3 regions of the Streptomyces sp. NPDC086554 genome follow, and region 3 is predicted to be linked to each of the others. Evidence: riboswitches for the same ligand, from Rfam matches in the RefSeq annotation. Region 3 holds a riboswitch; each other region holds the start of a gene.
What was found. Region 3 has a riboswitch for cobalamin ahead of AB0O76_RS33120 (ABC transporter substrate-binding protein). Riboswitches for the same ligand answer to the same signal wherever they lie in the genome.

Region 1 (5,985 bases), on a different contig from region 3:
CGCGTCCCACGTGGCACGCGACGACGTCAGGCAAAGCCCTTGCAGCACAGGGATGTTGAGGTCGGCGAGCGCGCCGATGTCCCAGGCCTCCTCGTCGCCGCCCGCGCTCGCGCCGGAGGCGTGCGTGCCGCCCGCGGCGAGGACGGTGGCGACCAGCGAGTCGGCCTGCCCGAGGATCTCGTACAGGCCCGCGTCCGCGCCGCGCAGCGAACCGCAGTACACGGCAAGGGCGTTGGCGCCCCGCGCCTCGATCGCGTCGCACAGCGTGTCCACGAAGCCGGTGTTCCCGGAGAGCTGGTGCGCCCGGTAGAACAGCACACCGACGGTGGGCCGCCCCTCGACGTGCTCCCGCGTGCCATGCACCCCGTACTCGGGCATCTTCTGCGGCTCGGTACTCTGCCGCTCCTGCGTGTCGCCCGTCGCCCGCCCGCGTCCCGCCGCGAGGACGTCCTCCTTGAGGAACCGCACCAGCTCGCGCAGATTGCCCGTGCCGCCCTCGACGAGATACCGCAGCGCCTCCGCCACGGACCCGGCGTGCACGGTCGACTCGGCCATCAGCTCCGCGTCCGGCACGGCCTCGCCGCCGAGCAGCACCGTCGGGATCCCGGCGGCCTTCAGCGCCGCGAGCCCGTCCTCCCAGGCGCGCTTGCCGCCGAGGAGGCGTACGACGGCGATGTCCGCGCCCTCGATCAGGGCGGGCAGCTCGTCCCGCACGTCGACCCGGGTCGGGTTGCCGATGCGGTATCCGGCCCCCGAGGCACGGGCGGCCAGCAGGTCCGTGTCGGCGGTGGACAGAAGCAGGACGGTCATGAGGGTGCCCCCGGTGCGATGAAGGGGAGACCGGACGGTGTGCCGGTCTCGATCAGGCTGAGCAGCGCGTCCGTGTCCGCGTGTTCTTCGATCAGGTCGCCGAGCAGGTCGAGCTGCTCCTCGCGCAGCGTGTTGAAGCTGGTGTCGGGCGCGGGCACGAAGCGGCGCCCGGCGGCGCGCGCGACCTCGGTGAGGAAGCGCCGCCGGAACGCGTCGCTCTCAAGCGACCCGTGCCAGTGCGTGCCCCACACCTCGCCGACCCGGCAGCCGTCCAGGAAGGACTCCCCGCCAAGCACTTCGGCCACGCCGTGATGGATCTCGTACCCCTCGACGGGCTCGCCGAGGGCCGTGCCGACGGGCCGCGCGAGGGTCTTCTCCCGCTCGAACCGCACGCGCACGGGCAGCAGCCCGAGCCCGTCCACGGCCCCCGCGCGCGACTCGACCTCGTCCTCGATGTGCTCGCCGAGCACCTGGAAGCCGCCGCAGATCCCGAGCACAGGACGCCCCTCGGCGGCACGCCGCGCGATGGCGTCCGCGAGCCCGCGCTCGCGCAGCCACTCCAGGGCACGCACGGTCCCGCGCGTCCCCGGCACGACCACGAGATCGGCGTCGACGAGCTCCTCGGCCCGGTCCACGAACCGCACGACGACACCGGGTTCGGCGGCGAGCGCGTCCACGTCCGTGAAGTTCGACATCAGCGGTACGGCACAGACGGCGACCCGCAGCACGTCCGCACCGACCGGGGGAGCGACGACGGACTCCCGCACGGCACCCCGCAGGGACACCCGGAGCCCGTCCTCCTCGTCGATGCCCAGACCGTGCTGGAACGGCAGCACACCGAACGTGCGCCGCCCGGTGAGTCCTTGCAGCATGTCGAGCCCGGGTTCGAGCAGCGAGACATCGCCCCGGAACTTGTTGACGAGATACCCGGCGACCAGTTCCTGGTCCTCGGCGCTGAGCAGCGCGGTCGTGCCGAAGAAGGAGGCGAAGACGCCACCACGGTCGATGTCGCCGACCACGACGACGGGGAAGCGGGCGGCCCGCGCGATCCCCATGTTCACTATGTCCGTACGCCGCAGATTGATCTCGGCGGGACTGCCCGCGCCTTCGCAGATCACGGCGTCATAGCTGCCCCGAAGTTCCTCAAGACATCCCACGACGGTGGAGAGCAGCGCTTCCTGCCGCCCACCGTGATAGCCCCGCGCACTCATCTCGCCCACGGGCTTGCCCATGAGCACGACCTGACTGCTGCGGTCGCTGCCCGGCTTGAGCAGTACGGGATTCATCAGCGCGGTCGGCTCGACGCGGGCGGCCTGCGCCTGCATGGCCTGCGCCCGCCCGATCTCGGCGCCCTCGCGCGTGACGAAGGAGTTGAGCGACATGTTCTGCGCCTTGAACGGCGCGACGGACACGCCTTTGCGGGTCAGCCACCGGCAGATCCCGGCGGTGACGACGCTCTTCCCGGCATCTGATGTGGTCCCGGCGACGAGCAGCCCGCCACTCATGAGCGTCCTCCCAGCTTGTGCTGCCCGTGCTGTCCTGGCTGTGGGCAGGCGTTCCGCAGGGCGGAACGGGTGGGCACAGCCCCAACTGCCGGGCTCCGCTTCCGACGGGCGGCAATGGCAACCCCCAGCGCCAGCAAGCCGACCCGCCGAGACAGCCGCACAGCCCGCTCGATGTCAGCCACGGCAACGTCCCGCCCACCCCGGTTCAGAACGGGCCGATGCTCAACCCGCCCCCCGTACGAGAGCGTCCCCCCGAGCCGCACCCCCAACGCCCCCGCAAAGGCCGCCTCTACAGGCCCCGCGTTAGGGCTCGGATGCGCAGCGGCATCCTCACGCCAGGCCCGCAGCGCCCCGGACGGCGAATCCCCCGCAGCAGCCGCCAGCAGGGCGGTAAGCCGAGCCCCCGGCCACCCCAGAACATCATCGAGCCGAGCAGACGCCCACCCGTACCGGAGGTACCTCGCGGACTTGTGCCCCACCATCGCGTCCAACGTGTTCACGGCCCGGAACCCCACGAGCCCCGGCACCCCGCCCAACGCCCCCCAGACCAGCGCCCCCACGACGGCGTCGGACGTGTTCTCGGCGACGGACTCGACCACGGCCCGCGCGATGCCGTCGGCATCCAGCGCCTGCGGATCCCGCCCGCACAGATGCGGCAGCCGCTCCCGCGCCACCTCGATGTCCCCGGCGGCGAGCGCACCGCCGACGGCCCGCGCCTCACGCCCGAGCGAGGTCCCGCCGACCACGGCCCAGGTCGCGGCGGCGGTCAGCGCGACCGATCCGGCACGCGAGCGACGACGTACAAGAGAAGAGGCAAGGGCGGCGGCACCCGCAGCCCCGCCGGCGCACACCACGGCATGCAGCGCACCCCACCCGCGGTGATCCCGCCACAGGACACGCTCGACGGCACCCGCCGCACGCCCGAACGCGGCGACCGGATGCCCGCGGCGGGGATCGCCGAGGAGCAGGTCACCGAGGAGCCCGGCGGCGGCGCCGTACGCGAAGTCGCGATCGGCACACATGGGTTCAGCCGACCGCTACGTGAAGGGGAGCGACGGGCCCGGCCCGGAAGGGCGGGGGCACAGGAACCGGCAACGGGCGGCCGCGCATGGCGATATGTCCTCACTCAGGGTGTCCGCGCCCTGGTTCGACGTGATCGGCGGGCGAGAGTTCCTGGCTCACGGGGGACGTCGTCTCCCCGGTGACAGTGGCGGGACCGCGCCGGATTCGCACCGGCTTCCTCTTCTGCCGCCGTAATGGCTCCGGCAGTCCACCACGCCCGCGAACGCCCGTCAACTCGCCGTTGACCTGCGACGGGAGAGTGTGCCAAGGCCCACATACGAAGGTGGGGTGCAAGGCGCCGAAGCGTCCCGCACCCCACCTCGAACTCCGGTCGTCAGGCGACGATCAGATAGATCCCGTACGCCACCGCGGCCGTGCACAGCGCGAAGCACAGGTACGCGCCGGCGCGCGCCGCCACCGCGTTGCCGCCCGTGGCGGAAGAGGCGCCGGAGGTGGCCGCCTCGTGCTTGGAGAGGCCGACGATGCCGAGGGTGAACAGGCCCACCAGGGCCACTGTCACCGCGAGGCTGACTCCGAAGACGGAGCCGAGAGCTGCCCAGTCGATGTCCATGCTGATCTGTCCTTACACCGTGGCGCGGGCGGGATCCGCCACAGGGCCGGTCGGGGCCGGGATGGTGGCCTTGACGTGGTCGTCGTCGGTGGCCGTCGCGGCGGCACCGGTGGGCGGCGGCGTGACGGCGGCGATCGCGGTGGTGACGACGCCCGCGGGCTCCGCGCCGGAGCCGCCGATCTCGTCGTCCGCGACGTTCGTGTGGTCGACGGCGTTGCGCCGGGAGAGCACCCAGATGACGGTCGCGCCGCCGACCAGGAGCGCGGCGGTCGCCCCGATGCCCCAGGGGCCCTGCTTGGTGAGGAACTCGGCCCCCGCGCCGACCAGACCGGCGGCCGGGAGGGTCAGACCCCAGGCGACGAACATGCGGGTCGCCGTGGACCAGCGGACCACACCGCCCTTGCGGCCGAGGCCCGCGCCCATCACGGCGCCGGAGCAGGACTGCGTGGTGGAGAGCGAGAAGCCGATGTTCGACGAGGCGAGGATGACCGTCGCGGCGCTGGTTTGGGCGGCGAAGCCCTGCTGCGGCTGCAGGTCGGTGAGGCCCTTGCCCATGGTGCGGATGATGCGCCAGCCGCCCAGGTAGGTGCCGAGCGCGATGGCCACACCGGCCGAGACGATGACCCACATCGGGGGGTTCGCGCCGGGGTTGAGGACGCCGCCGGTGACCAGGGCGAGCGTGATGATGCCCATGGTCTTCTGCGCGTCGTTCGTGCCGTGCGCCAGCGAGACGAGGCCGGCGGAGGCGATCTGGCCCGCGCGGTAGCCCTTGGCGGTGGCCTTGGTGTCGGTGTTGCGGCCGATCCGGTACGTCAGGCGCGTGGCCGCCATCGCGGCGAGACCCGCCACGAGCGGCGCGGCGATGGCCGGGATCAGGATCTTGGTGACGACGGTGCCGCCGTCGATCGACGACCAGCCCATCGACATGACAGCGGCGCCGATGAGGCCGCCGAAGAGTGCGTGGGAGGAACTGGAGGGCAGGCCCACCAGCCAGGTCAGCAGATTCCAGAGGATCGCGCCCACCAGGGCCGCGAATATGACCTCTGTCTTCAGTCCGTCCTCGTTGACGATGCCGCCGGAGATCGTCTTGGCGACTTCGACGGAGAGGAAAGCTCCGACGAGGTTCAGCACGGCGGACATGGCCACCGCCGTCTTGGGCTTGAGAGCGCCGGTCGAGATGGTGGTCGCCATCGCGTTGGCTGTGTCGTGGAAACCGTTCGTGAAATCGAACACGAGAGCGGTAACGATCACGATCCCGAGGAGAAGCGTGATGTGTTCCATTTACCCAGGCTTCTGTTGGACGTCAGTGGCATGTGGAACGTAGGCAACCTGAGTGAACGGAAAGTGAACTGGGCCGGGCCGTGCGGTGACTCGAACCGAAGTGCCGCCACTCCGCTTCCGTCGGAACCGTGACGGAGATCGTCAGGAGTGGCGGCACGAGGCCCGGAATCCGGGCTTCCAAGGGTGCTGGCTCCCCTCGGGCTACCCGCGGGCGAACCTCTTCAGCTGGCTCATCGAGCCGTTGAAGAGATTCTGATCACCCGGCAGCTTGCCGCTGTTGTCGTACTGCCAGAAGGTCAAGTACGACCAGCCCTTGGGCAGCGTCCCCGACGTCGACGACCAGCGCGCCAGCCACAGTGCGTGATTCACCCCGAAGGCGCGGCTGCCGCCCGTGCAATTGTTCCACCACTTGGTGGTCGTGTAGATCACGGGACGGCGCCCCGTCTGGCGCTGCACCTCGTTGCTGAACGACTTGATCCAGTTCACCATGCCGGTCTTGCTGAGGCCGTAGCACTTGCGTTTGCTGTAGGGGTTGTGCTCGATGTCGAGCGCGGGCGGCAGCGTCCAGCCGTCCGCCCGCCAGCGCCCGCCGTGATGCATGAAGTACGCGGCCTGCTTCTTGCCGGACGACTTGCTCGGTACGGCGAAGTGGTACGCCCCGCGGACGATGCCCGCGTTGCGGGAGTCGTTGTACTGCTGCTTGAAGTAGGGGTTGCGGTACGTGTGGGACTCGGTGGCCTTCACGTACACGAAGCG
Region 2 (5,985 bases), on a different contig from region 3:
TGATCTTCCTGCTCCAGTCGGCATCGGCGGCGTTCACCCCGGCCTTCCAGGCCGTCATCCCGGACGTACTGCCGAAGGAGCGCGACTACACGCGGGCACTGTCGCTCTCCCGGCTCGCCTACGACCTGGAGAGCCTGTTCAGCCCCGCGCTCGCCGGTCTGCTGCTGACCGTGATGACGTACAACTGGCTGTTCACCGGCACGATGGTCGGCTTCCTCGGCTCGGCGGCGCTTGTCGTCTCCGTCGCGCTGCCGAAGCCGACCGCCGCTCCACGCACGGGGCCGATCTACGCCAAGGCCATGGCGGGCAGCCGACTCTTCTTCCAAGTGCCGCAGCTGCGATCCCTGTTGGCTCTGAATCTCGCGGTCGCGGCCGCCGGCGCCATGGTGACCGTGAACTCCGTGGTGTACGTGCAGGGCATGTTCGGGCTCTCTGTCGGCTCGGTGTCCCTTGCCCTCGGGTTCTACGGCGGCGGTTCGATGGCCGTCGCGCTGATCCTGCCCCGCGCGCTCGACCGGGTCCGGGACCGGACCGTGATGCTGAGCGGGGCGCTGCTCCTCGTGGCCATGTTCGCGGGGCTCGGAGTCGTCACAGCCGGGCAGGGCGGGAGTTGGCGCTGGCCCGCGCTCCTTGTGACGTGGGCGGCGTTCGGGGCCGCGTGCTCGATGGTGCTCACACCTGCCGGGCGGCTGATCCGGCGTTCGGCTCCGAAGGAGGAGCGGACGGCGGCGTTCGCGGCACAGTTCTCGCTGTCGCACTCGTGCTGGCTGCTGACGTATCCGCTGGCGGGCTGGCTGGGCGGGGCGGCCGGGCTCGGGTGGGCCGTGGCCGCCCTTGGCGCCATCGCGCTGGGCGCGGCCGTGGGGGCACTGCGGCTGTGGCCCGCGCGGGCCGGGGAGTTGGCGGTCGGGCCGGGGGATGCTTCAGCCGTCGATCCTGCGATCCGGCCGAGGGGTGCTTCGGCCGTCGATCCGGCGGTCAGCCCGAAGGGTGGTGCTTCGGCCGTCGATCCGGCGGTCAGCCTGAAGGGCGCTTCAACCATCGACCCGACGGTCAGCCCGAAGGGCGCTTCAACCATCAACCCGGCGGCCAGCCCGAAGGGCGCTTCAACCATCAACCCGGCGGCCAGCCCGAAGGGCGCTTCAACCATCGACCCGGCGATCGAGCACGAGCATGCGGGCCTCGCCCCCGACCACCCGCACATCGTCGACGCCCTTGCCGTGGGCGCCGGTTGGCGGCACAGCCACCGCCCCATGGCGGACGCACTCCACGTCCGCCACTGACCTCTCGCCCTACGTCGCCGGGGGCGAGGCCGCTGCGATGGGCGAAGACGACGAGCCGGCCGGGACGCCCTGCACTTCACTCGCGAGGACGCCGCCTGAGGGGACCCACCGTGGCGCACCAAGCCCAAGCCCCGCCGACCCCAAAGGGGTTGGCGGGGCTTGGGCCGGTGCGTCGCGCCGTACGTAGGGTCAGGCGACGGCTGGTGTCGGCTGCTCGGCCTCGGTCTTGGCGTCGGCCGCCCGCGGGACGAGGAGCCGCTGTGCCAAGCCTCCGAAGAGGATGCCGAAGACCGCCCACAGCACGGCCTGGATCGCCAGTGAAGCGACTCTGAACTCCCACAACAGGGCTGCGGGGAATCCGGCCTTGACCGCGTCGTCGTTCGCGGGCAGGAACACGAACGCGACAGCCAGCACGGCGATGAACCCCGCCCCGGCGGCAAGCGTCGCGTTCCAGTTGCCCAGACGCGGTGCCAGTCGCCGCCCGATGATGACTGCGGCGATGCCGAGCAGCACACTGAGCAGGATCATCAGGAAGAACAGCATGGTTCGCTTCCCGATGGTGTCCGGGTTGCCGACCGCGGGCGGGGTGGCCGGGTACTTCAGGAACGGCACGAGGTAGACGGTGGTGAAGGCGGCGGCCGCCGTGAGCGCCGCAGTTGCCCGTGGGCTGAACCGGCCGATGCGGCCCAGGGCGAAGGAGAACGCCAGGGACGCGATGCCGCCCAGCGCGACCCCGTACACGAGGACACCGGTGGCCAGACCGACGGTCGACTGCTCCGTGCGGCTGACCGCTTCTTCCTCCTCGGCGGCCTCCTCGGACGCGGCGCCGCCGTGCCCCGCGTGGGGCGCGTCGCGGGCGGCCTGGGCCTCCTCCACCGCGATCGAGCCGTCGACGGGCGGCTCACCGATCGAGTAGGCCACGCCGAAGGCGAAGAGTCCGGCGATCAGGCCCGCGAGCATGCCACGGACCAGCAGATTTCTCACAGTTGAGGCGTGCACGTACTTGTCGCCTCTCAGTGGCACGGGAAGCCGAGCAGATGACGCCCGTCGTGGACCCACTCGTGCACGTCGGTGCCCGCGAACACGGAGGTGGCACCCTGCTCGGCACCGACGAAGTACAGCGCGATCAGCGCCAGGAGTCCGACGAACAGCGCCCAGGGCAGGACGGCCCGTACGGGCAGAGCAGTCGGTGTTGCAGGAACAGCAGGAGCGGAAGCGGCAGCAGAAACGGCGGCCTCGGCCATGGTGGAACCTCCTCGGGGAACACGCGTCCCATACGGTGGTGCAGGACGACGGTCCACGGGTCTGACTCACCACGGCGTCACCCTCGAAGGATCCCGCTGCGGCTCACAGTGGCGCGACCGTGCCGGACTTGCACCGGACTTCCGTCTCGCCGTCGTCACGTTCTGTACGTTCTGTTGAGATGTTCGCCGTGACCGTACCGCGCGCCGACCCTCCGGCCAAGGGCGTGAGTCCCGTATCACGCCCGTACGCCCCCGTCACGCCGACACGCCCCCCCACAGGTAGGGTGCCGCCGCGGGTCAACGGCCACGCGAAGGCCCTCCGGAGGAACCGATGACCGTACGTCTCACGCTGGTATCTCCCGCCACGAGTCAGGCTCTGAAGGAGGTCCGCTTCGACGACGACAGCCCTCTCGACCCGGCGGGAATCGCACGCGCCGAGGCGGCCGCCGGCTCACTCCCCCCAGCCGTTGCCACCTACACCTCACCGTCCCCACGCTGCCGCCGGACCGCCCAGGCACTCGGGCTTGCCCCCGCCGAACCTCTCGCCGCCCTCGCCGCCTGCGACATGGGCCGCTGGCAGGGACAGACGCTGGACTCCGTGGCGAGCGCCGAAGCGGAGGCCGTCGCTCTCTGGCTGGACGATCCAACTGCCGTACCCCACGGCGGCGAATCACTGCACGACGTACGCCTCCGCGTCGCAGCCTGGCTCGACACCTTGGGCAGCCCGGCCGGGCACGTCGTCGCCGTCGTCGAGCCGGACGTGATCCGCGCGGCCCTCGTCCACGCCCTCTCGGCACCCGATCAGGCATTCTGGCGACTGGACATCCGCCCGCTCACCGCCACCCGACTCAGCGGCCGCACCGGGCGATGGAACGTCCGCAGCGGAGACGCCCTGGCACCGGAGGCGTCGTAGGGACCTCGTCAGCCCTGCAGAGCGGGGATGACCTCCGCCCCGTACCCGTAGAGCGCTCACCGGTGTTCGGCCGCGTCAACGCTTGGACGATGCTTGACTGCGGTACCTGGCCGGTGCCGCCCAGGGGCGACGTCGGGCCGATCAGGGCGCCCGGCGCGGCACCCGTACTCCTCGTCTCCTACACAGACGACGCGGCGACCCCCCTGAGCAACGCCCAGGCGGTCCAAGCCCAGTTGGAGCGCGGATCGCTACTGATCCGCGAGGGCACCGGCCACGGCGCCTACGCTTCCAACTCGGCCTGCATCGACCGCTCCGTCGACGCCTACCTGGTCAACGGCGCCCTGCCGGGGTTCGTTTGCCTGGGCCGTCATGCCGTGGGCGCGGTGGCCCGGGGGTCTTCCTGCGACACCTCGGTGGCCGAGGCGAGCCGCTGCTGCATGCGCAGATGGCGGAACTCGTAGTGAGCGCCGGACTGCCGTAGCACTCCCCTGCGGTGCGCTTCGTCGAGGAACGTCATGATTCGCCAGGGCAGCCGCCGCGTCAGGGCCAGCCAGACACGGGCAACGGCCAGTTGCCCCCAAGCGGTGAGCGCGAGTGCGGCGGTGCCCATCGGCACCCACATCTGCGCCGCGACATGGTCGAGCCCGCCCCGCGACGCGAACGCCCAGGCCAGGAGGACACACACCCCGCCCGTCATGACCGCCACGACTCCGGACCGGGAAAGCGACGCCATGCGGTCCGTGCGCAGGATGACTTGCGGATTGGCCGCCCGGATGAGATCGGAGGGAGCACTGAGCGCACGATAGAGACCCGAAGCAGGGCCGCCGATCAGCGCGATCAGGACTCCGCCCATCGCACCGGGGAGCAGGAACCGGTCGAGCGGGTGCCGGGCGGCGCTCTGAGCGAGCCAGGTCCGAGACTGCCTGGGTAGCTCCGGCAGCATGTTCACCGCATCGGCCGCGGTATGGCCGTCGACGAGGATGCGCAGGTCGCCCTGGGCAACGCGGAAGGTCACCCGTGTGTCGAACGACTCGCACTTCTGGTCGCAGCTCGGCGGATGGCTGCCGTGAGGATATGCCGTGAGCCGGGCGCCTCCGTGTGGGTACACCAGGATGCCGGCGATCTCCGTCGAGGACTCGACGGTGCGGACGCCGTCAGGTGTTTCCTGGTGCAACCACTTCCCAAGCCGCGTGCCGTCCAGGTCGGGCGCCCTGGAGGTCTCCACCGCGGAGAACGCGTAGCCGACGGCGCCCACCGTCCCGCCTGCCGCCACTCCGACAAGCAGGCACACAGCCCAGCCGTGCAGAAGCCCGGTCACGAAACGCCGGGCGATACGGCCCTCACCGACATGGGAAACGGCCGTCCGCACCCCCTGTCGCCTCGCTGCCGCCCACAGGCACAGGGCCGCGGTGAAGCACAGGGCACCGGCCACCATCGGCCACGTGCCGAGGTCGTGCCCGAACAGCCATGGCCTGACGATAACGAGCCCTGCCAGGGCGAGGAGGCCACCCCCGGCCTGTGCCGCGAGCCGACCGGCAGGACTGCCCGCCCAGGGCAGCCCGAGCGGCACCGCATGGCGGGCAAGACCCGCAACCCCGAAGTACAAGGCGATCAGCACGCCGAAGACCGCGCCCCCGAACAACTCGGCCGCCCAGCCGTCCGTGACCGTGCCGAACTGCAGCCCGAACTGCACGGAGCCTCCGGTGAGGGCGTACCCGAGGCTGGCCACGGCGGCCGTCGCCATGCAGACCGTGAGCTGCCGGTGCAGTGCCGTGCCCCCTTCGCTCCGCGCCGCCGACACGGGCAGGAGCAGGGCAAGACCACCGGTGAATCCGACCAGGGTGCCGACCAGATTGGCCGCCAGTGACGGCCTGTCGTCGACGACGAAGACGTCGCCGCCGACGCTGGAGAGCAGGATGGGGACGGCCAGTACGAACGTGAGTGCCTGCGCGAGCAGGGCGGGCGCCACCAGCCGCAGCGCCCGCGGCACGCAGAGATACAGCTCCCACCAGGCGAGCCGCTTGGTCCCTCGCCGCTCCAACTCGCGGGCAAGCCAGGCCAGCCAGCGCCTGGCGTCCGCTGTGCGCCACCGTGAGTCGACACCTCCGTCGCCGAACGCGGCTGGTACGAACGCGTCGAGGAGGTGCTCTTCGATCCCGGCCGTCGTCCCGAAACGAGGATCGTCGAGGAGCTCTTGGGGGTCGCGGGACACGTCGCCGTAGACCGTGCGGGCCAGGGCCACCATGAGCGGGTTGGCCAGGATCTGCAGGAGCGCACCGGCTGCCGGGGCGCGCGAGTCCTCCTGCAGGGACTGCAGGGAGTCCAGCACCGGGGTCCACACCGTCGTGCGGCGATCGCGGGGACCACGTAACGGACGCGCGGTGCGCTCCAGATATGACTTCGCCTCGGCGAACTCCAGCGGCAGCAGCTCAAGGACCTCCGCACCAGTGAGTACGTCGCTGCACGCGACCGTGCTGCGCCAGGCCGTGGTCCGCGAGGTGACGAGCACCGGCATGCCGTCGTCCAACTCGGCGTTGAGCCTGCG
Region 3 (5,985 bases):
TGGGAGAGGCGATCGCCACGGGCGTGGTGGAGGCGGTCGAGGCCTAGCGGATCTCGTCCGGCACCACCGTCAGCCACCGCTTGTCGGCGGTGACCTTCTGGCCGAGCTCACGCTGCCGGTCGGCGTTGGTGCGCTTCATCTCGTTCATCTGCTGCATGTACTTCTCCTTGCGGTTGACCCAGACCCGCACCCCGCCATGCTCCACATCGGCGGAGTGGAACAGCATCGGGCCGTCGCTCACCGGGGTGTCGCCCGCCACCAGAACCGGCTTCCGCCACTCGTCGATGTACGTGTTGATGGCCGCGGGCTTGCCCTGATACCAGGTCAGCGGCGCCCACAGGTTGGGCGTCAGCTCGCGCCCGGCGAGCTTCTTCTCGTCGAAGCGGCCCTCGGCGATCTCCTTGCGGGAGCTGGTGACTTCACCGGTCTTGCGGTCCTTGAGCTGCAGGCCGACGCCGATGACGTTCTCGGGCTTCACGTTGTAGCCGTACTTGGGGTCGGAGAGGACCATCCGCACCAGGTCCTCGCTGGCCGCGCTGACGACGTAGACCTCTATGCCGTGCTTGCGCAGCGACTTGTAGAGCTCCTGCATGCCGGTGAAGAACTCGGGCGCCTCGACCTCGGTCCTGGTCAGCTTGCCGTCCTCGTAGTACTCGGCCGGTATCGGCTTGTCGTAGGCGAGGAGATCGTCGACGTACCCCTTGAGCTCCTTCAGCGTGAAACCGGAGAAGATCTGCGCGGCCCACGGGTAGCAGACCTGGTCGTCGACCTCGCACAGCCGGTTGTAGTAGCTGTACAGGCTCTCCTTGTGCTGCGCCGTGTCCTTGAAGGGGATGACCTTGAGGGACGGGTCCATCGACGCGCGGGTCAGCACCCCCTTCATCTCCAGGAAGGGGAGGAGCGACTCCTCCAGGTCGTTGCGGTACGTCGTGTTGTCCGCGTCGAAGACGGCGTACGCACCCTTGTGGCCGTTCTCCGAGATCACCTTGCCGAGCTTCGCGGCGACCGGCTTCGGCCAGTGCGGAAGCTCGGCCGCGGTCTTGACGGAGGAGCCCGCCGCCGTCGCCTCCGTGCCCGGCCAGAGCGCCGTCCCCGCGAGCACCGCCGCGGTGAGCGCGCCCGCCGTGCCGAGAACCGCGAGCTTGCCCTTTGCTCCTACTGCCATGTTTTTCTGCCCCCTGAGAGCGGTCTGCGCCCCGTCCGGAGCGGCGGGTCATCGTACGAGGTCAGACACCGGATTCCCATGAGCGATGTCACCGGTCGTGACGGGCATGGAGCGGCCCCGCGCGGGTAGCAGCATCGAACGCTTCCGCCCCGCGCCGGGGCCCCGTCCATCGCATACTGGAACGTATGGAGACCGGCTCCCGAGAGTTCGTGCGGGCCGCCCCGCGGCTCGACGGCATGGTCGTGTCCGCCGTCGGCTACCGCACCACGGGCGAGCGTCCTGGCCTGCACCGTGGCCTGCCGTCGCCGTATCTGACCCTGATCTTCTCGCTCGACGGCCCGGTCGTCAGCGGCCTCACCCCCGAGCAGGCGGGCGGCGCCGACGCGATCAGCACGGACATCGTCCTGGGCGGACTGCACCAGTCACCGGCGTACGTAGTCAGGCCCGAGCACGAGGCGGGCATCCAGCTCGCCGTGCATCCGCTCGCCGCCCGCGCCCTGTTCGGCGTCCCGGCCGCCGAGCTCGCCGGCGACATCGTCACGTCCGGCGCCGATGTGATGGGGCGCCGCGCCGCCGATGTACGGGAGCTGCTGTGCGAGCGGGACAGCTGGGAGGAGCGATTCGCCGCCCTGTCCGCCTACTTGAGGCAGCGCGTGGCCACCGAGGACGCCGCCGGATCCGTCCGCCCCGAGGTCGCCGAGGCCTGGACCTGGCTGGCCAGGCACCGGGGCGCGGGCACACTCGGCGGTCTCTCCCGGCACGTCGCGCTCAGCGAGCGCAGGCTCACCGCACTCTTCCGCGCCGAGACCGGGCTCAGCCCCAAGCAGGCCTCCCGTCTGATGCGCTTCCAGCGCGCGCGGAACACCGTCGTGCGCTCCGTCGCCGCGGGCGCCCCGCCCGATCTGGCGCGGGTCGCCGCGGACTGCGGCTATTACGACCACTCCCATCTGGTGCGGGACTTCCGTCAGTACACCGGCACGAGCCCCAGCGGCTGGCTGGCCGAAGAGTGCCGGAATATCCAAGCCGGGAGCCATGGCGGGGGCGAAGAGTAGGAGCCATGAACACCACCGAGAAGCAACAGACCAAGCCCACATCCACCCCCGCCGAGCGCGCCCCCGACGTCTGGCCGACCCTCCAGGCCAACGACGCACCCGCCCTGATCGACTTCCTCGTCGGCACGGTCGGCTTCCTGCGCACCGCCGTCTACGAGGACGGCGACCGCGTGGCCCACGCCGAGCTCGACTGGCCCGAGGGCGGCGCCGTCATGCTCGGCTCGTACGACGAGAAGTCCCAGGACTGGTGCCTGAGGCCGGGCACCTTCGGGGCGTACGTCGTCACCGACCACGTCGACGACCTCTACCGGCGCCTCACCGACGCCGGAGTGAAGATCATCCGCGAGATCGTGGACGAGCCGTACGGCAGCCGGGAGTTCGCCATCGCCGACCCCGAGGGCAACAAGTGGTCCTTCGGCACCTACCGCGGCTCGCCGCGGCCCGCGTGATAATTTGCGCACGCCAGTCAAACCCACACCAGGGCCAGGGAATCCGGTGCGAATCCGGAACTGACGCGCAGCGGTGAGGGGGAACGGGCGGGGCCAAGGCCACTGGGCGTCCACGGACGCCTGGGAAGGCGCTCCGTCCGGCCGATCCCCGAGTCCGAAGACCTGCTGGCACCTCTGTCCGCGCACCGGGCGGCGGAGGTGATCAAGCAGGCCGGGCTCCGCGTATGAGCCATGAGACTCAAGGGATCGTGTGTCCTCCACAGCCCGTCGTGTACGTATGTCCGTCCTCCTCAGCACGGCCCTGGCCGTCACGCTGACCTCCTGCGGCGGCTCGTCGACGCCCTCCACCGCGGACAAGAAGGCCGCCGGCTATCCACTGACGCTCACCTCCTGCGGCAAGAAGTCGGAGATCGAGGCGCCGCCGCAGCGGGCGGTCTCCCTCGACCAGGGCTCCACGGAGATCCTGCTCTCTCTCGGCCTCGCCGACCGCATGGCAGGCACCGGCACCTGGACCGACCCGGTCCTGAAGGGCCTGGAGAAGGACAACGCCAAGGTCGAGCGCCTCTCCGACCGCTACCCCTCCTTCGAGAAGGTCCTCGCCCAGGAGCCGGACTTCGTCACCGCCTCCTTCCTGGCGACGGTGAGCAAGGGCGGCGTCGCCGACCGCGCCAAGTTCACCGAGCTCGGCGTCCCCTCGTACGTCTCGCCCACCGACTGTGCGGGCAAGGACAACACCGGCGACGGCGACGGCCGCCGCGTCAAGACGCTCACCATGGACACCGTGTACGGCGAAGTGCGTGACCTTGCGCGGGCGTTCGGGGTGCAGAAGCGCGGCGAGCGCCTGGTCGCCGACCTGAAGTCCCGCCTGGCGAAGGCCAAGCAGGACATCGACGCGTCCGACACCACGCTCCTCTACTGGTTCTCCGACTCCAAGGCCCCCTACATCGCGGGCTGCTGCGGCGCCCCCGGCATCATCACGCGCGAGCTCGGCGCCGAGAACGTCTTCGACGACACCCGCGAGGAGTGGCCCCAGATCAACTGGGAGACGGTGGCGGACCGTGACCCCGACGTCCTGGTCATCGGCGACCTCACCCGCAAGTCGCAGACGGCCGAGAGCGCGAAGAACAAGATCAAGTTCCTGGAGTCCAACCCGGTCACCAAGAATCTGACCGCCGTGAAGAAGAAGCGGTACGTCCTGCTCAGCGGCCAGGCGATGAACCCCACGATCCGGACGGTGGACGGGGTGGAGCAAGTGGCGGACGCGCTGCGCGAGTTCGGGCTCGCCAAGTGACGCATGCGCGCGGCGCCCTCCTGTGGGCGGCGGGCGCCGCCGCGCTCGCGCTCTCCATGGCGGTGGCCGTCACCATCGGCCCCGCCGCCATCTCCGTACCGGATGTGTTCTCGGCGGTCGCGGCGCACCTCGGCGGGGGAGAGACACGGCTCACACCGCTGCGGGACGGCATCGTCTGGAACCTGCGGATGCCGCGCACGCTGCTCGCCGCGGTGTGCGGCGCGGGCCTCGCGGTCTGCGGGACGGTCCTCCAGTCCCTGCTGCGCAACCCGCTCGCGGACCCCTTCGTCCTCGGCGTCTCCTCCGGTGCGTCCACGGGAGCCGTCGCGGTCGTCGTCCTCGGGGTCGGCGGGGGAGTCGTGTCGGTCTCGGCGGGTGCCTTCGCCGGCGCCATCTGCTCGTTCGCCCTGGTCCTGCTGCTCAGTCATGCGCTGGGCGGGAGCGCGGACCGCGTCGTGCTCTCCGGGGTCGCGGCCATGCAGCTGTTCTCGGCGCTCACTTCGTTCGTGATCCTGACGGCGGCCGACGCGGAGACGACGCGCGGTGTCCTTTTCTGGCTGCTCGGCTCGCTCAGCGGGGTGGGCTGGACGGACGTATGGATCTGCGCGGCGGTCCTCCTGGCGGCGCTCACCGTCTGCCTGGCGCAGGCCCGCACCCTGGACGCCTTCGCGTTCGGCCAGGACGCGGCGGCGACGCTGGGTGTCCACGTGGCCCGCACCCGTCTGATCCTGCTCTCCGTCACCGCCCTGCTGACGGCGGTCCTGGTCAGCAGCGCGGGCGCGATCGGCTTCGTCGGCCTGGTCCTGCCGCATGCGGCCCGCGCGGTGGTCGGCTCCGGGCACGCGCGACTGCTCCCGGTCACGGCGCTGGCGGGCGCGGTGTTCCTGGTGTGGGTGGACACACTGGCCCGCACGGTCCTTGACCCGCAGGAGGTCCCGGTGGGAGTCGTGACGTCCCTGATCGGCGTCCCCGCGTTCGTCCTGGTCCTCTACCGCACTCGGAAGGCTGCCCTATGACCACCGGCCTGTCGGCGCACCGGGTCAGCCGTCGGGCGGGCGGGCGCCTCATCGTCGACGGGGTGAGCATCGCCCCGCCGCCGGGCGCGACGGTCGGTCTCCTCGGCCCCAACGGCTCGGGCAAGTCCACCCTCCTGCGCCTGCTCGCCGGTGTCCTCTCCCCGGCCTCGGGGGTGGTCACCCTGGACGGCCGCCCGCTGCCGGAACTCGGCCGCCGCACGGTGGCGCGCAGAGTGGCCGTGGTCGACCAACACGCCGTGGCCCAGGTCGACTTGACCGTACGAGATGTCGTACGCCTGGGTCGCATCCCGCACCGCAGGGCCTGGTCCCCGCCCTCGGCGCAGGACGACGAGGCGGTGTCCGAGGCCCTCGCCCGCACCGGCCTCACCGACCGCGCCGCCCAGTCCTGGCACACCCTCTCCGGCGGCGAACGCCAACGCGTCCAGATAGCCCGCGCGTTGGCCCAGAACCCCCGCGAACTCCTCCTGGACGAACCCACCAACCACCTGGACATCCACCACCAGCTGGACCTCCTCTCCCTGGTGGCCGACCTCCACGTGACCAGCGTCATCGCCCTGCACGACCTCAACCTGGCGGCGATGTTCTGCGACCAGCTCCTTGTCCTGCACGAGGGCACGGCCTACGCGGCGGGCACCCCCGCCGATGTGCTCACCGAGGAGCTGATCGCGAAGGTGTACGGGGTGCGGGCGGTGGTGACCGGGGCCGTGGACGGGCGGCCGTCGGTGCGGTTTCTCCGGGGATGAGGGTCAGAAATTGGAGATCACGCTGGTGATCACGTCATTGATCATCTTGGGGTTCTTCGCGTCGTACGCCCGTCCCCCGGTGGCCGAGGCGACCTCCTGGAGGACGGTCCTGCCCCCGGCGTCCTTCTCGTCCGCCTTGTCGCCGTAGGCAATCGTGAACACCCGGATCTGCGGCTGTCCCCGATCGCCGATCCGCTTCAGGAGCTTGGCGAGGGACAGGCTGTTGCTGTCCTCATTGACGCCGTCGG

Region 1: linked by a shared signal. The riboswitch ahead of AB0O76_RS37820 (cobalamin biosynthesis protein) and the one ahead of AB0O76_RS33120 (ABC transporter substrate-binding protein) in region 3 are both predicted to bind cobalamin.
Region 2: linked by a shared signal. The riboswitch ahead of AB0O76_RS26530 (CbtB-domain containing protein) and the one ahead of AB0O76_RS33120 (ABC transporter substrate-binding protein) in region 3 are both predicted to bind cobalamin.

What each region holds. Positions count from the first base shown of each region.
Region 1 is NZ_JBFBJK010000033.1:23,353-29,337, forward strand. Features, by position in the region: gene cobN (cobaltochelatase subunit CobN) at 1-810, opposite strand, end outside; gene AB0O76_RS37815 (cobyric acid synthase) at 807-2,315, opposite strand; gene AB0O76_RS37820 (cobalamin biosynthesis protein) at 2,312-3,337, opposite strand; cobalamin riboswitch at 3,460-3,613, opposite strand; gene AB0O76_RS37825 (hypothetical protein) at 3,712-3,948, opposite strand; gene AB0O76_RS37830 (inorganic phosphate transporter) at 3,961-5,229, opposite strand; gene AB0O76_RS37835 (lysozyme) at 5,431-5,985, opposite strand, start outside.
Region 2 is NZ_JBFBJK010000017.1:33,165-39,149, reverse strand. Features, by position in the region: partial or broken gene AB0O76_RS26540 (MFS transporter) at 1-890, shown strand, start outside; gene AB0O76_RS26535 (CbtA family protein) at 1,473-2,282, opposite strand; gene AB0O76_RS26530 (CbtB-domain containing protein) at 2,297-2,527, opposite strand; cobalamin riboswitch at 2,567-2,709, opposite strand; gene AB0O76_RS26525 (histidine phosphatase family protein) at 2,859-3,440, shown strand; gene AB0O76_RS26520 (alpha/beta hydrolase) at 3,395-3,901, shown strand; gene AB0O76_RS26515 (NACHT domain-containing protein) at 3,808-5,985, opposite strand, start outside.
Region 3 is NZ_JBFBJK010000024.1:45,061-51,045, reverse strand. Features, by position in the region: gene AB0O76_RS33140 (DUF2252 domain-containing protein) at 1-47, shown strand, start outside; gene AB0O76_RS33135 (haloacid dehalogenase-like hydrolase) at 44-1,165, opposite strand; gene AB0O76_RS33130 (helix-turn-helix domain-containing protein) at 1,351-2,217, shown strand; gene AB0O76_RS33125 (VOC family protein) at 2,223-2,666, shown strand; cobalamin riboswitch at 2,664-2,851, shown strand; gene AB0O76_RS33120 (ABC transporter substrate-binding protein) at 2,944-3,957, shown strand; gene AB0O76_RS33115 (iron chelate uptake ABC transporter family permease subunit) at 4,014-4,973, shown strand; gene AB0O76_RS33110 (ABC transporter ATP-binding protein) at 4,970-5,737, shown strand; gene AB0O76_RS33105 (VWA domain-containing protein) at 5,741-5,985, opposite strand, start outside.